3 regions of the Arsenophonus endosymbiont of Crataerina pallida genome follow, and region 3 is predicted to be linked to each of the others. Evidence: predicted binding sites of a transcription regulator. Region 3 holds the regulator's gene; each other region holds the start of a gene.
The links. Region 3 encodes Fur, which represses iron uptake genes when iron is present. Its sites were predicted from a motif close to ATAATAATGAGAACNACTATCAA; they were not measured.
Positions count from the first base shown of each region.

Region 1: the regulator Fur is predicted to act here: its motif matches at 1,937-1,959, upstream of feoA (ferrous iron transporter A).
Region 2: the regulator Fur is predicted to act here: its motif matches at 3,298-3,320, upstream of exbB (tonB-system energizer ExbB).

Region 1 is NZ_OZ026540.1:280,417-285,399, reverse strand. Features, by position in the region: gene AACL31_RS01645 (Tex family protein) at 1-1,738, shown strand, start outside; gene feoA (ferrous iron transporter A) at 2,056-2,292, shown strand; partial or broken gene feoB (Fe(2+) transporter permease subunit FeoB) at 2,352-4,665, shown strand; gene AACL31_RS20880 (FeoC-like transcriptional regulator) at 4,769-4,915, shown strand.
Region 2 is NZ_OZ026540.1:1,758,133-1,763,115, reverse strand. Features, by position in the region: gene rdgC (recombination-associated protein RdgC) at 1-612, shown strand, start outside; gene exbD (TonB system transport protein ExbD) at 1,782-2,210, opposite strand; gene exbB (tonB-system energizer ExbB) at 2,217-3,155, opposite strand; gene AACL31_RS09425 (DedA family protein) at 3,563-4,219, shown strand; gene carB (carbamoyl-phosphate synthase large subunit) at 4,294-4,983, opposite strand, start outside.
Region 3 is NZ_OZ026540.1:2,512,055-2,517,037, forward strand. Features, by position in the region: gene AACL31_RS13410 (HlyD family type I secretion periplasmic adaptor subunit) at 1-58, shown strand, start outside; gene AACL31_RS13415 (type I secretion system permease/ATPase) at 62-2,218, shown strand; gene ybfE (LexA regulated protein) at 2,401-2,682, shown strand; gene fldA (flavodoxin FldA) at 2,875-3,405, shown strand; gene fur (ferric iron uptake transcriptional regulator) at 3,565-4,032, shown strand; gene AACL31_RS13435 (lipase family protein) at 4,109-4,983, opposite strand, start outside.

The DNA of each region.
Region 1 (4,983 bases), 1.6 Mb from region 3:
TAAAGAAACCACAGGTGCAAAATTTAGCGACTATTTTGATCACCATGAGCTTATTTCGCATATCCCATCCCACCGTGCACTTGCTATGTTTCGTGGCCGTAACGAGGGTATTTTACAATTATCACTTAATGCCGATCCACAATTTGAATCACCACCAAAAGAAAGTTATTGTGAAGAAATTATTACCCAACACTTTGGCTTACATTTAAATAATGCACCAGCAGATAAATGGCGAAAAGCCGTTATCAGTTGGACATGGCGAGTTAAAATTCTGTTACATCTTGAAACAGAATTGATGGGCACCTTACGTGAAAAAGCAGAAGAAGAAGCGATTCATGTTTTCGCCCGTAATCTACGTGACCTTTTGATGGCGGCGCCTGCTGGTATGCATACCACCATGGGATTAGATCCTGGTTTACGCACTGGGGTCAAAGTTGCTATTGTTGATGCGACAGGCAAACTCATTACCACAGATACGATTTATCCTCACACCGGACAAGCAACTAAATCTGCAACGACTATAGCATCCTTATGTGAGAAATATAAAGTTGCCTTGGTCGCTATTGGTAATGGTACTGCCTCACGTGAAACTGAACGCTTTTTTGCCGCAGTTAAAAAACAGTACCCGCAAATTACCGCCCAGAAAGTAATCGTTAGTGAATCTGGTGCTTCAGTTTACTCGGCATCTGAGTTAGCGGCTCAAGAATTTCCAGCACTCGATGTCTCTTTACGTGGCGCAGTCTCTATTGCCCGCCGTTTACAAGATCCACTAGCCGAATTAGTAAAAATTGATCCCAAATCAATTGGTGTTGGTCAATACCAACATGATGTTAACCAAACTTTACTAGCTAAAAAATTGACAGCGGTAGTTGAAGATTGTGTAAACTCAGTCGGTGTTGATCTAAATACCGCCTCTGTTGCTCTTCTTTCACATATTGCAGGACTAAGTGAAGCGATTGCGCAAAATGTCGTTAATTGGCGTAACGAACACGGGCGCTTTAATGACCGCAAACAACTATTGGAAGTTACACGTCTTGGTACAAAAGCTTTTGAGCAGTGTGCGGGCTTTTTACGCATTATGGCAGGGAATAATCCTCTCGATGCCTCAACAGTTCATCCTGAAGCTTATCCGATTGTAGAAAAGATTTTATTAACCACTAAGCAACCCTTAAAAACGATTATGGGTAACACCAGCGTGCTTAATAATCTCAAACCAGAATTGTTTACTACAGACAAATTTGGTATTCCGACGGTAAATGATATTCTAAAACAATTAGAAAAGCCTGGACGAGATCCGCGGCCAGAATTTAAAACAGCCACTTTTATCGATGGCATTGAAACCATGGAAGATCTTAAAGTAGGCATGATATTAGAAGGTTCGGTGACCAATGTGACCAATTTTGGTGCGTTTGTCGATATTGGCGTTCATCAGGATGGTTTGGTACACATTTCCTCTCTGTCCGATAAATTTATTAAAGATCCTCATTCTCTAGTCAAAACAGGGGATATTATCACCGTTAAAGTCATCGATATTGATTTAAACCGTAAACGAATTGCATTAAGCATGCGTCTGGATGAGAAAACAGCAGATACGCCACAACAACATCGTAATAAGCCACAGACAGGCAAAAATGCCTCCTCAGCCAGTTCAACTAAAACATCCCAACGCAACAATACGCTATTCGCTAATAGTGTAATGGGTGATGCACTGGCGGCGGCACTCAATAAAAAGCGTTAATTGTTAATATATATTATATAGTTAATAGTCTGATCTAACATCAGACTATTAGCATATTCAATTTTAGAAAATGGTTTTTTTAATAAAAACTAATGAATTAACACTAATTTTGATGCCAATACTTCACTCTCTAGAGAACTATTGATCAATATCAATTGCTGTCATTTAAAAAAAGCGCTAAATTAATTCGAGTAGCATATAATGATGATTATCATTATTAATGTAAGAATGATAATATTTTTCATTAATTTTACTATTCGTCTGGTACCCATTTGCGGTATCTTTGTTTTTTTTTTGGCTCTAGAGTGGAAGTGTCTATGTCAATTCTTCCTAATCATCGATACAAAATTGTCGGATTTTCAGCAGAAATAAATCCAGATTACCGTCAAAAGTTACTTTCTTTAGGTATGTTACCTGGATCTTTTTTTAACGTTATTCGTATAGCGCCGCTTGGTGATCCTATTCAAATCGAAACTCGCCGTATGAATTTGATCTTAAGAAAAAAAGATCTTGCGTTATTAAATTTGGACGATGCCGGCAACCAAGCGGTATAAAAATATTTTTTATGATAACTAAATAGCCTATTGCTTATTACTCATCTGACACCAAAACTATGAAACCATTAACTATTGGCCTTATTGGCAACCCTAACGCCGGTAAAACGACACTCTTTAATCAATTAACAGGCGCTCGCCAACGTGTTGGCAACTGGTCTGGTGTCACTGTTGAGCGAAAGGCTGGTCGCTTTGCAACCTCGGAATATGATATTGAATTAGTTGACCTGCCTGGCACCTATTCACTAACCACTATTTCAGAACAGACCTCACTCGATGAGCAAATTGCCTGTCATTTCATCCTAAGTGGTGAAGCGGATATGTTGATAAATGTTATCGATGCCGCTAACCTCGAGCGTAATCTTTATCTAACATTACAACTTATTGAATTAGGTGTGCCTTGTATCGTTGCGCTTAATATGTTGGATATTGCCGAAAACCAAAATATTCATATTAATATTGATGAACTTCAAACACGCCTGGGCTGCCCTGTTATCCCTCTAGTTTCGACTCGCGCAAAAGGTATTAGCAAATTAAAACAAGCTATTGATAAACATAGTAATAATCTTATTTCAACCCTCATCCGCTATCCCGATTTTTTGCTCACCGAAGTGGAAAATTTAATTCAAATTATCGACCATAATAAATTCAATCATCAACAGCGCCGTTGGCTAGCACTACAAATCTTAGAAGGTGATATATATAGCCTGGAACGTGCCGCTATTTCCACTGATAAATTAGATAAAATTAGAACCCATTTACAATCTCAACAACAAGAAGAGCCTGAGCTCATCATCGCTGATGCACGCTATCAAACTATTGCCAGCCTTTGCGAAGCAGTGATTAATACTGAAACGGCAAAACCGAATGCCTTAACGCAATTTATTGATAACATAGTACTTAATCGCTGGTTTGGGGTGCCGATATTTCTTTTTATCATGTATTTGATGTTCATACTTGCTATCAATATTGGTGGTGCATTACAACCGCTCTTTGAAGGTGGCTCAGAAGCCATTTTCATCCATGGAATTCAATGGATTGGCCATACTTTTAACTTTCCACAATGGTTGACGGTTTTCCTTGCCCAAGGGGTAGGTGGTGGTATCAACACTGTTTTGCCATTAGTTCCCCAAATTGGTTTAATGTATTTATTCCTTTCTGTATTGGAAGACTCAGGTTATATGGCACGCGCAGCATTTATCATGGATAGACTGATGCAAGCACTAGGTCTGCCTGGTAAATCTTTTGTTCCTTTGATTGTCGGTTTTGGCTGTAATGTACATGCTATTATGGGTGCACGGACACTAGATACTCCTCGTGAACGATTAATCACCGTTTTAATGGCGCCTTTTATGTCTTGTGGCGCCAGGCTGGCTATTTTTGCTGTCTTTGCGGCCGCTTTTTTTGGCAAAAATGGCGCAAGTATTGTTTTTTCTCTTTATTTATTAGGTATTGTCATTGCCATCCTAACCGGGTTGTTATTGAAATATACTGTTGCACGGGGCGCATCCTCCCCTTTTATCATGGAATTACCGGTTTACCATGTACCACACTTAAAAACATTACTATTACAGACCTGGCAAAGATTGAAAGGCTTTGTCTTAAGAGCGGGAAAAGTGATTATTATTGCCAGTATGATTATCGGGGCACTTAATAGTTTTTCTTTGTCCGGTAAAGTCGTTGATAATATTAACCAATCAGCATTAGCGTCAGTAAGTAAAACCGTTACCCCCGTTATTGAAACCTATCGGTATCAATGATGATAATTGGCAAGCAACCGTTGGACTTATTACGGGCGCGTTAGCTAAAGAAGTGGTTGTCGGCACATTGAATACACTGTACACCGCCGAAAATATTACTCAAACACCTTTTAATGCCAAGCAATTTAATCTGTTAGATGAATTAGAAGATGCGGTTAATGAAACTTGGGATAGTCTAAAAGAACATTCAGTTTAAGTGTCTTATCCAATCCTATTGAAGCCAGTAAAGGTGATGGTGATATGGATAGCAGTACAATGGGCGCTATGGCAGCACGATTCGGCTCGTCTTTATCAGCCATAGCTATCTAATCTTTGTTCTACTTTATGTGCCTTGCATTTCTGTATTAGGAGCCATTGCCCGTGAAACGAATCGAAACTGGATGACATTTTCTATTCTATGGGGCTTGAATGTTGCTTATTCGGTTTCTGCCTTGTTCTACCAAATAGCCACTTTCTCACAACATCCACAATATAGCGCGGGGTTATTGGGATGCTCGTCGTGTTTAACTTACTGTTAATCGCATTGTTGCGCCATTCACGTAAACGCATAACACTAAAACTCCATCATAATGTCCATAAATGTAACCACAGCCAAAGTGGTTCATGCCACTAGAGGTAATGAGATGATCAGTTTATTGCAAGTCAGAGATATGGTTGCGCTGTATGGCAGAACGGATGCTTACCAAATTAGTTAGAAATTCTCTGTTTCATTACCTATGATTGAGGCTATGTTAGATAAATTAGCGGCCATGGGAAAATTAGAACAAATTGATCAATCATCCTGTTTAACGGGCCATAGTTGTAAGCAATGTCCCGAAATAAAAAAGTTTAACCTAAAAATTTATCAAGTTACTTCTCTCTAATTTATGCAAGTAAGCGATAATTTATTAAAATTATCGCTTACTCGATTAGCATAAAGAATGTTTTTGCT
Region 2 (4,983 bases), 750 kb from region 3:
AAAAGCGAAAAAGATCCATTGAAAGACGAAGTAATTCATGCGCTTTTGCCCAGAGCTTTTAGTAAAATCAGTCATACTTATATCTGGTTAGATATAATCAATAACCTGATTATCGTAGATGCAGCCAGTACTAAGCGTGCTGAAGATAACCTGGCTTTTTTACGTAAAACATTAGGTTCGCTACCAGTTGTTCCTTTAAGTTATCAAAATCCGATCGAACTGACATTAACTGAGTGGGTACGCTCGGGCCAACCAGCCAATGGTTTTAGTTTATTGGACGAAGCTGAATTAAAAGCACCTGTTGAAGAAGAGGGCGTGATCCGTTGTAAAAAACAAGATTTATGCTGCGATGAAATTATTGCCCATATTGAAGCTAAAAAACGGGTAACAAAATTAGCATTAGAATGGGAAGAGCGTATTCAATTCATTCTTTCGGACGACGGAACTGTTAAAAGACTAAAATTTAGTGATCTAATAAAAGAACAAAATGATGATATTGATAAAACAGATTTTGCCCAATGTTTTGATGCTGATTATATCTTGATGACAAACGAAATAAGTGCGTTGATAAAATGCCTAATTGATGCTTTAGGTGCAGAAATGAATACTTAATGTAATTGGCTTGTTAATGCACTAAAATCACTGGGAATGGCGATTTTTAATCGCCAATTTAATTTTATCGACTAGGTAAATTCCCCCTTATGGGCTGAATGATAAATAAACTCATATCGCTATACCTTTACTTGTTTAAATGAATAAATATAATTATTTGTAATAACTTATATATTTTTTATTACAAAATTGCCAACTATATAGATTATTATTTATGGTTCTCAGATTAGGATTTTATCGCTAAAAATAATAGCAATAACTGTTTTAGTTATATAAGGCCGGCAGTTTTATTAAAATCAATAATATAAATATATTAAAAAGCAAATAAGAATTTTTCTTATTTACTTAACAGAGAATTGAATATACCAATTTTTATATTGAAAATATTAAATAGATTAAAAAAAACGTTATCTTGGCTAGATAACGTTAATACTAATATAGTTAAATATTATTGATATACTTTGCTGTATGTAGTGATTAAACAGTCAGCCCATTAAAATTTCTAAAAAATAGCTGTAAATCATAGCTAGCTTAGGAAATGCTTATATTAATTAGCTAATAAATACAATTAGATATAAAATCTATTGTAAACATAACTATATTATTTACACAAATGATTTATAAATACAAAGATTCTACTATCAATAGTGATTATCCGCAGTATTAATAATATATTATCTAATATTTATAATAATTATTCTATAATTAAAATCTATTTTGATGCAAGTGTTTTTTGTTAAATTATTTTGTCAATTTATAACGCAATTAAATTACCTTATTTTTTATAGGTAATTATACTGTACATTAAACTGATCTTACTTAGTGCATTCATTAGAATTATATATATTATGAATAGAATTTAACTAGTATATGAATAAAAAATTGCTAATGTTTACTTCTCATTTATTAGCTTAAGAAAAATGAAATTAATAACCTTAAATAATATAAAATATGAATGTAAATTTTTTGTTGTGGTATTTTAACTTCAATTAATAGTTTATTATTTTGCTACATTAATAAATTTGGAATTATTAATTATATTACTTATTAACCATATAACTAACATGGATATGAAATATAAAAATATATAACTCTATTGATTTATTAATAACATAATTGAATAAATACTGGGTATTTAATTACCCAGCTTTGACATTATTAGCAATACTCTATTTTGTACTCTGTGACATTTCCATGCCAACTAATCCCACTTTAAGATAGCCAGATTTACGTAATAAGTTCATTACATCCATTATCCTTTCATAATCTACTGTTTTATCTGCTTGAAAAAAAATAGTGGTCTCTTTATTTGTACCGGTTATTAGATCCAATGCTGATGCCAATTGTTCTTGAGAGACATTTTGCTCTCCAACATACATTTGACCATTCGCTTTCACTGTCAAAAATAACGGTTTTTCCGGTCTAGGTTGGGGTTTAGCTGCAGAAGCCGGTAAATCAACTTTAATATCTACTGTCGCTAAAGGTGCAGCAACCATGAAGATAATCAGTAAAACCAACATTACATCAATAAATGGTGTAACATTAATTTCATGCATTTCACCATTATCATTTAAATCATCGTTTAAACGGATCGCCATAAGCACTTACCTTTCTTTTTTACTATCAGCTAAATCCAAATCTCTACCTAATAATACCGTCGCTTGAGCAGCTACATCACCCAGTTGACCACGGTAAGTATTAATCATGCGTGCGAATAAATTATAAATAACCACCGCCGGTATCGCAGCTACCAGCCCTATTGCTGTGGCTAACAAAGCTTCTGCTATACCAGGCGCAACAACTGCTAAATTTGTCGTCTGAGAATGGGCTATACCAATAAAGCTATTCATAATTCCCCAAACCGTACCGAATAAACCGATAAAGGGAGAAATTGCCCCTATAGTTGCTAAATAACCATTACCTCGTCCCATGTAACGACTAATTGAAGCAACCACTCTTTCAAGGCGAAAACTGGCGCGATCTTTGGTTCCATTTAAATCATGACTGCCAGCTGATAATGTTTTTTCTGCCACGACTTCATCATATAATTTTCTAGTAACACTAGTTTTTTTAAATGTTACAGCAATTTCTACCGCATCATCGAGTGATTTTACTTTAGATAATTTTTGCTGTTCTTTTCGTAGCTGTCGGTATGCTCCAATCAATTCGATGCCTTTTGAGAAAAACAGTGCCCAGGTAATGATTGAAGCAACAATTAATCCTAGCATTACTACCTTTACAACCATGTCAGCATGCTGATACATACTCCAAATCGAAAGATCTTGATCAAATCCTCCTTGTGCGGTTAATAAATTAGGCTCCAGCTGTAGACTCACTAAATTTTTTTTCGCAGCAAGCTGTTTCTCGCTCGATTGCTCTTCATTAGCTGAAGTCGTTTGGATTTGATTTGTAGTGGATATATCTTGCTGATTAGGTGTATTAACAGGCTGAAACTGCTCAGACAGACCTGCCGGATTTGTCTCGGCGAATGTTATATTTATCAAACTCATTGCCAATAAAATAGAAGCTATCAATTTACGCATCAGTTGGCTATCACTCTTCGGTTATTTAATGTGATCCTTTTAGCTGATCATAACTTATGCCAGCTAGTCTATCGGTAGTAAATTTTGATTTACCACGCTTACATTATGAAAAACTGAGTGATCATACCAGACATTAAATCATTTGATAGTAATTATCATTACTATTTGATGAATTTTTTATTTATTTAACTGCTATCAATAAGTTTTGCTGCAATTTGACTTGTTCTAATAACTGATAATCGCAACAGATATTTGCCATTTTTAATACTTCCTTATCTCAAATAAACATTTTTTATCTAACTGGCTTTTATACTTAACGCTTGAATAAATCCAACATAATTCAGTTTTTTAAGGTAAACTGGCAACTATATCGATTTTTCATTTGGTTGTTCCTAACAGGGTAAGCTATGCAAGTTCTCAATGAGATCGTGATGGCAATTTGGCATCATGATTTTGCTAAACTAAATAATCCCAATATTTTATGGATTATTTATGCTGTACTTTTTACCATTATTATATTAGAAAACGGTATTCTTCCTGCCGCATTTCTGCCAGGAGATACGTTGCTTATTCTTTCCGGTGCTTTGATTGCAAAAGGTGTTCTTTCTTTTATTCCCACAATTATTATTTTAACTATTGCTGCTAGCTTAGGTTGCTGGTTAGGTTTTTTACAAGGACGCTGGCTTAGTGATACCCATTTAGTAAAACAATGGTTAAAACAGATCCCACAAGAGTATCACGATCGTGCAAACCGATTATTTAACAACCAAGGCTTGTATGCGCTTTTGATCGGTCGTTTTTTAGCTTTTGTGCGAACACTATTGCCAGTTTTAGCAGGACTTTCGACTTTAAGCCACCGGCGCTTTCAATTATTCAATTGGCTTAGCGGCCTATTATGGATTGGGATCATTGTTTCTCTGGGTTACGCAATAAATCAAATTCCTTTTATAAAACGCCATGAGAATATCGTTATGAATATTTTAATATTTTTACCGATACTGCTACTCATTAGCGGATTTATCGGCTCACTTGTCGTATATTGGAAACATAAAAAAAGCAGTTAAATATTATGGATTTTATTCGCCCAGAATAAGAAAATGGCCCGGTTAAACAGGCCATTTCAAATAGTCAGTAATAGTTAATGCTGGATCATTTTATGCATCTCTTGGACAGATATAACCTGCTCTGTAGGATCAGCATTGAGAGAGATCGCGGTCGCAAAACCGCCATTGATAGTGGTATCATAATTTACTTTATATTGTAATGCACTACGACGAATCAGCTTAGAATCTTCTATTGCACGACGGCCCGCGGTAGTATTGACAATATAACTGTATTCACCATTTTTTATTCTATCCTGAATATGAGGCCGTCCCTCATGCACTTTATTAACTAAACGCGGGTTAATTCCGCCCTCACCCAGTACAATTGCGGTACCATGAGTTGCATCTAACTCAAAACCATGCGCAATTAATTTAGCCGCTAAATCAACAACCTTGGCTTTATCATTCTCTCTTACTGAAAGTAATGCGCGGCCAGATTTTTTCATAGTAGAAGAACAACCAAACATAGCTTTAGCAAATGCTTCGGCAAAAGTGCGACCAATACCCATAACTTCACCGGTGGAACGCATTTCTGGCCCTAAAATAGGATCAACACCAGGGAATTTATTAAATGGTAATACGACTTCTTTTACCGAATAATAAGGTGGGATAATTTCTTTCGTTACACCCTGTTTAGCTAAGGATTGCCCGACCATGACACGAGCGGCTACTTTTGCCAGTGGTATTCCTGTTGCTTTTGATACAAAAGGCACTGTACGCGCAGC
Region 3 (4,983 bases):
TGATTATCTCTTAAGCCCAATTCGTGAATATCTGTCCGAATCAATGCGGAAGAAATAAGCGATGGAAACTTTTTCTAGCGTAGCAATAGCTAATAACGCCACTAACCAAGCCCTAGATGCAATAATCTGGCTGGGTAAACAACTGAGTAAATCCATCACAATTGAACAGTTAACTCACTCCTTAGGATTAGAATCTGAACATCTAACCGACTGGCAGTTACGAGAGTGTGCGGATTATATGCAATTAAAAAGCAAAGTAAGCTTTTTTACACCAGCTGAACTGGAACATATTCCGTTACCCGCTTTAATTGAAATAGAAGGCGTATGGTGGATATTTACCAATATAACGCAACAAATTATTGAAGTAATAAATCCGTGTTCAGAGAAAACATTAACTTTTCCTCATTATAATAAGCCCAAAAAACCAATCAAATTTAAAGTACTGCTCGTGGCGGAAAAAAAATTAACTGCTAAAAAAATCAAGTTTGGATTAGATTGGTTTTCCCCTTCAGTTCTTAGGCAAAATAAACAACTAAGAGATATTTTTATACTCGCCAGCGTTGTACAAATATTTGCCCTTATTCACCCAATTCTTTTTCAACATCTGATTGATAAAGTCTTGGTAGGACGTAGCCTAAATAGCTTACATGTTTTAGCATTTGCCATTGTCTCATTAGCAATAGCCGAACCTATTTATAGTTTTATTCGTAATAAAATTTTTAATCATACCTCTGGCCAAATTAATGCTGAATTATCCGGCCGCTTATATCGTCATTTATTAGGACTGCCGCTTGACTATTTTAAACAGCGACAAACAGGGCAAATTATTGCCCGAGTTCGTGAGATGGCGCAAATTAGGCAATTTCTCACTGGCTCAACATTAATGCTGTTTATCGATCTATTTTTTGTCACATTATTTATTGTCGTGTTATTCAACTACAGTGCCCAACTTGCTGGCATCGTCGTTGGTTCATTGGTTATCTATTTTATCTTTTGGCTATTAATTGGCCCGATTATTCGTAAACGGGTAGAAAAAGAGTATGAAGCTCAAGCCGATAATACCACTTTTCTTACTGAAACAATCACGGGTATTGAAACCGTTAAAGCAACCGCCACCGAGAATAGGTTTTTACAACGCTGGCAAAAAATCTTAAGTCACCAATTACAAAAAAGCTTCCAAGTGCAAAAAAGCAGTATCATTGCCAGTCAAATTATTACACTGGTCAATAAAATAACTACTGCTATTCTATTATGGTTTGGTGTTAAAGCCGTTATGCAAGGCCAACTTAGTCCTGGAGAATTAATTGCTTTTAATATGCTTAGCGCACATGTTACTCAACCGATCCTTCGTCTGGCGCAAGTATGGCAAGATTTTCAGCATACCCTTATCGCCCTTAAACGTGTTGGTGATATTCTTGATGAACCTACTGAATTTGGCCAAAAGGGGTTAGCCAATACAGCATCTATTAATGGTAATATTGAATTTAATCATATCAGATTTCGTTATGCTAACGACATGCCAGAAGTATTGCAGAACCTATCCTTGTCAATTAAGGCCGGACAATTTATCGGTATCACAGGCCCTTCAGGATCAGGAAAAAGTACCTTAACAAAGTTATTACAACGACTTTATGTTCCTCAGCAGGGTCAAATTACTATTGATGGTATGGATCTAGCTGTCGCCGATCCCGTTGCTTTACGTCTTAATATGAGTGTAGTACTTCAAGAAAGTATTTTGTTTGCAGGCTCGATAGCAGATAATATCCGCTTAAGCCAACCGGCAGCTTCTGACGAAGCCATGACCCAGGCAGCGCAAATAGCAGGCGCACTGGATTTTATTCAACAACTTCCTCAAGGTTTCAATACACAGTTAGCAGAGAGAGGTATGAATTTATCAGGAGGACAACGGCAACGTATAGCACTTGCCCGAGCTCTGTTAACACAACCACAGATTTTAATTCTTGATGAGGCCACTTCTGCACTAGATTATGATTCAGAAGCCGCTATCATGAAAAATATGCATTATTTGTCTGCTGGTCGAACTGTTATTAGTATTGCCCATCGCCTCAATACCATTCGTCATGCTGATAAAATTTGTGTGATTAATGAAGGTCAAGTGATTGAACTCGATAGCCATGATAATCTACTCAAGTTAAATGGGTTTTATGCTCAACTCTGGCATCAACAAATAGGAACAATGACAAAAATTAATGCTTAAAAATAACGCCAGTCGCCAGTAAGATCACTTTTTATACGTTTTACTGGCTATTGCTAACTTCAGTTACTCACTAATAGGCTGCTTTATCAATTGAGTATATTTTATCTGTTAGTAGCGATAGTTATCATGCTAGGGTATGATTGGTTTAAGTAACTAGCAAATTTCCATCAACATTTAAATTTATGGCAAAAGAGCAGACTGATCGCACAACCCGGGATTTATTCGCCGATGAACTTAGACCAGGGCGTCCAAAAACCAATCCTTTATCTCGACATGAACAATTAAAAATTAATAAACGTAATCAGTTAAAACGTGATAAAAGCAAAGGTTTACGCCGTGTCGAACTAAAAATCAATGAGCGTGCTGTTGCGGCATTAAATATGCTAGCTCAAGAACAAAAAATAAGCCGTAGTGAATTAATAGAACAAATATTGCTGACACAATTAGCAAAGAAAAACCGATGAATTGCAATTTTACTGGTTTATTTTGCCTAAAACACACAAAATTGACAGAATTATGCCGTTATTTTCGTCAAAATAACGGTTATTTAATTATTTATTAATCAATCGTTATTATCTTTGCTATTACTACTGTTAATAACGATAAGATAAGATAACAAAACAACTCAAATTAAAATTAAGAGGTTTATTTACTTTATGGCAATCATAGGTATCTTCTTCGGCAGTGATACTGGCAATACAGAAAATATTGCCAAAATGATCCAAGAAACCCTTGGCGGCGCTGATATTGCTGAAATTCATGATATTGCTAAAAGCAGTAAAGAGGATATTGAAGCATTTGATATTTTACTATTCGGTATTCCTACCTGGTATTATGGTGAAGCACAGTGTGATTGGGATGACTTCTTTCCGACATTAGAAGAAATTGATTTTACCAATAAGCTAGTAGCTATTTTTGGTTGTGGCGATCAAGAAGATTATGCGGAATATTTCTGTGATGCTATGGGTACTGTGAAAGAGATTATTGAACCTAATGGTGCTATCATTGTTGGCCATTGGCCAACAGAAGGTTACCACTTCGAAGCATCAAAAGGGCTCGCTGATGACTCTAACTTTATTGGCCTTGCCATTGATGAAGACAGGCAACCGGAACTAACCGCTGAGCGAGTGGAAAGCTGGGTAAAACAAATATCCGAAGAGCTAAATTTACAAACTATTATCGATTGATAGCTGTCAATATTTTTTGTATATGATAATTCCTGCAAATTGTGTAATGATATTATGACATATATAATTGTAAAATTAGTTTGAAATAAACAGTATACTACTGTTAACGATGTTTTGATATTATTGAATTCACTGCTAATGCAACAAGGTAGGATCCGCATGACCGACAACAGTAAAGCATTGAAGAATGCAGGGCTTAAAGTAACACTTCCACGTTTAAAAATTTTAGAGGTATTACAAGAGCCTGAATGCCATCATGTCAGTGCGGAAAATCTCTATAAAAAACTCATTGATATGGGGGAAGAGATTGGCCTCGCAACGGTTTATCGTGTTCTAAATCAATTTGATGACGCGGGTATTGTTACTCGCCATAATTTTGAAGGCGGTAAATCGGTTTTTGAGTTGACACAACAACATCACCATGATCACTTAATTTGCTTAGATTGTGGTAAAGTCATTGAATTCAGCGATGAATCCATTGAGACACGACAAAAAAATATTGCGGAACGTCATGGCATCAAGCTCTCTAATCACAGTCTCTATCTATATGGACATTGCTCCAAAAAAGATCATTGTGATGAAAACGATTTGGGCCACCCTGCCCGCAATAGTAAAGAAGAAAAATAACCCAGCCTATTACTATTTTTGTTATTAATCAGTTAAAAATAAAAGGATAATTGCAGTCCAATTTCTCCTTTTATTTTCAAGTTTGTAGCGCATAAATAAGACTATGCTTGACATAATTTGAATGTGCCGCTAAAAAGTTGTCTTTTTTGTTCGTTGCTTGGGGAATAATATTAATTTTACCAATATGATCAACCGCAAAAAATTTATCCATCTTCGGAATAACATCACCTTCGACATAATGATGATTGATATTATGCATAGCCTTCTCTAAATCTAAACTACCATGTTGCTTTAACAAATCGCGCTGTAAACCTCGGCCAAATTGAGCACTGCTAAAACATTCCGCCAAAATAACATTTTCTTTGCTAGATACCTTCAGTGCTGCATAAGCAGCTAAACCACCACCTAATGAATGACCACTGGTTGAAAGCCTGTATCCATTCCATTCCCCATCCATTTGAACCAGTTGTTGCAGATTATGCATTAATTGCGCAGCCTGCTTATAGCAAGCTGGAACACCACCAAATACATTATGAACATTCGCCTCGCATTGCTTAATAAAATTATTAATATTTTTTATATAACGCGGAGCTCCACCGCTCACTCCATGACCGCTGGTTGTCCCACCAAATACCAATCGAATTTCCCGCTCAACCTTATTGCGAAAGATATAAGCCACCAATCCAGTATGACTATCTTCTAATAGACCATCTTGTGGATAAAGTTTTATATTAGTCATTTTAGACACAAACCTTACCAATTCACGATCAATTCCCCACTGGGTTGCTTCTAAAATTGTAAAGTCACGATTGTAAACAAAATCAGCCAATAGAGCATTATGATAACGTTGCTCACTGCTGGCTTTATCTATTGGAAAACTTAATTTTTGACAAGTATGCAAACCCTTTAATGGTCTTTTTTGTACCGATATAAAGGCATCACTGTTATAAA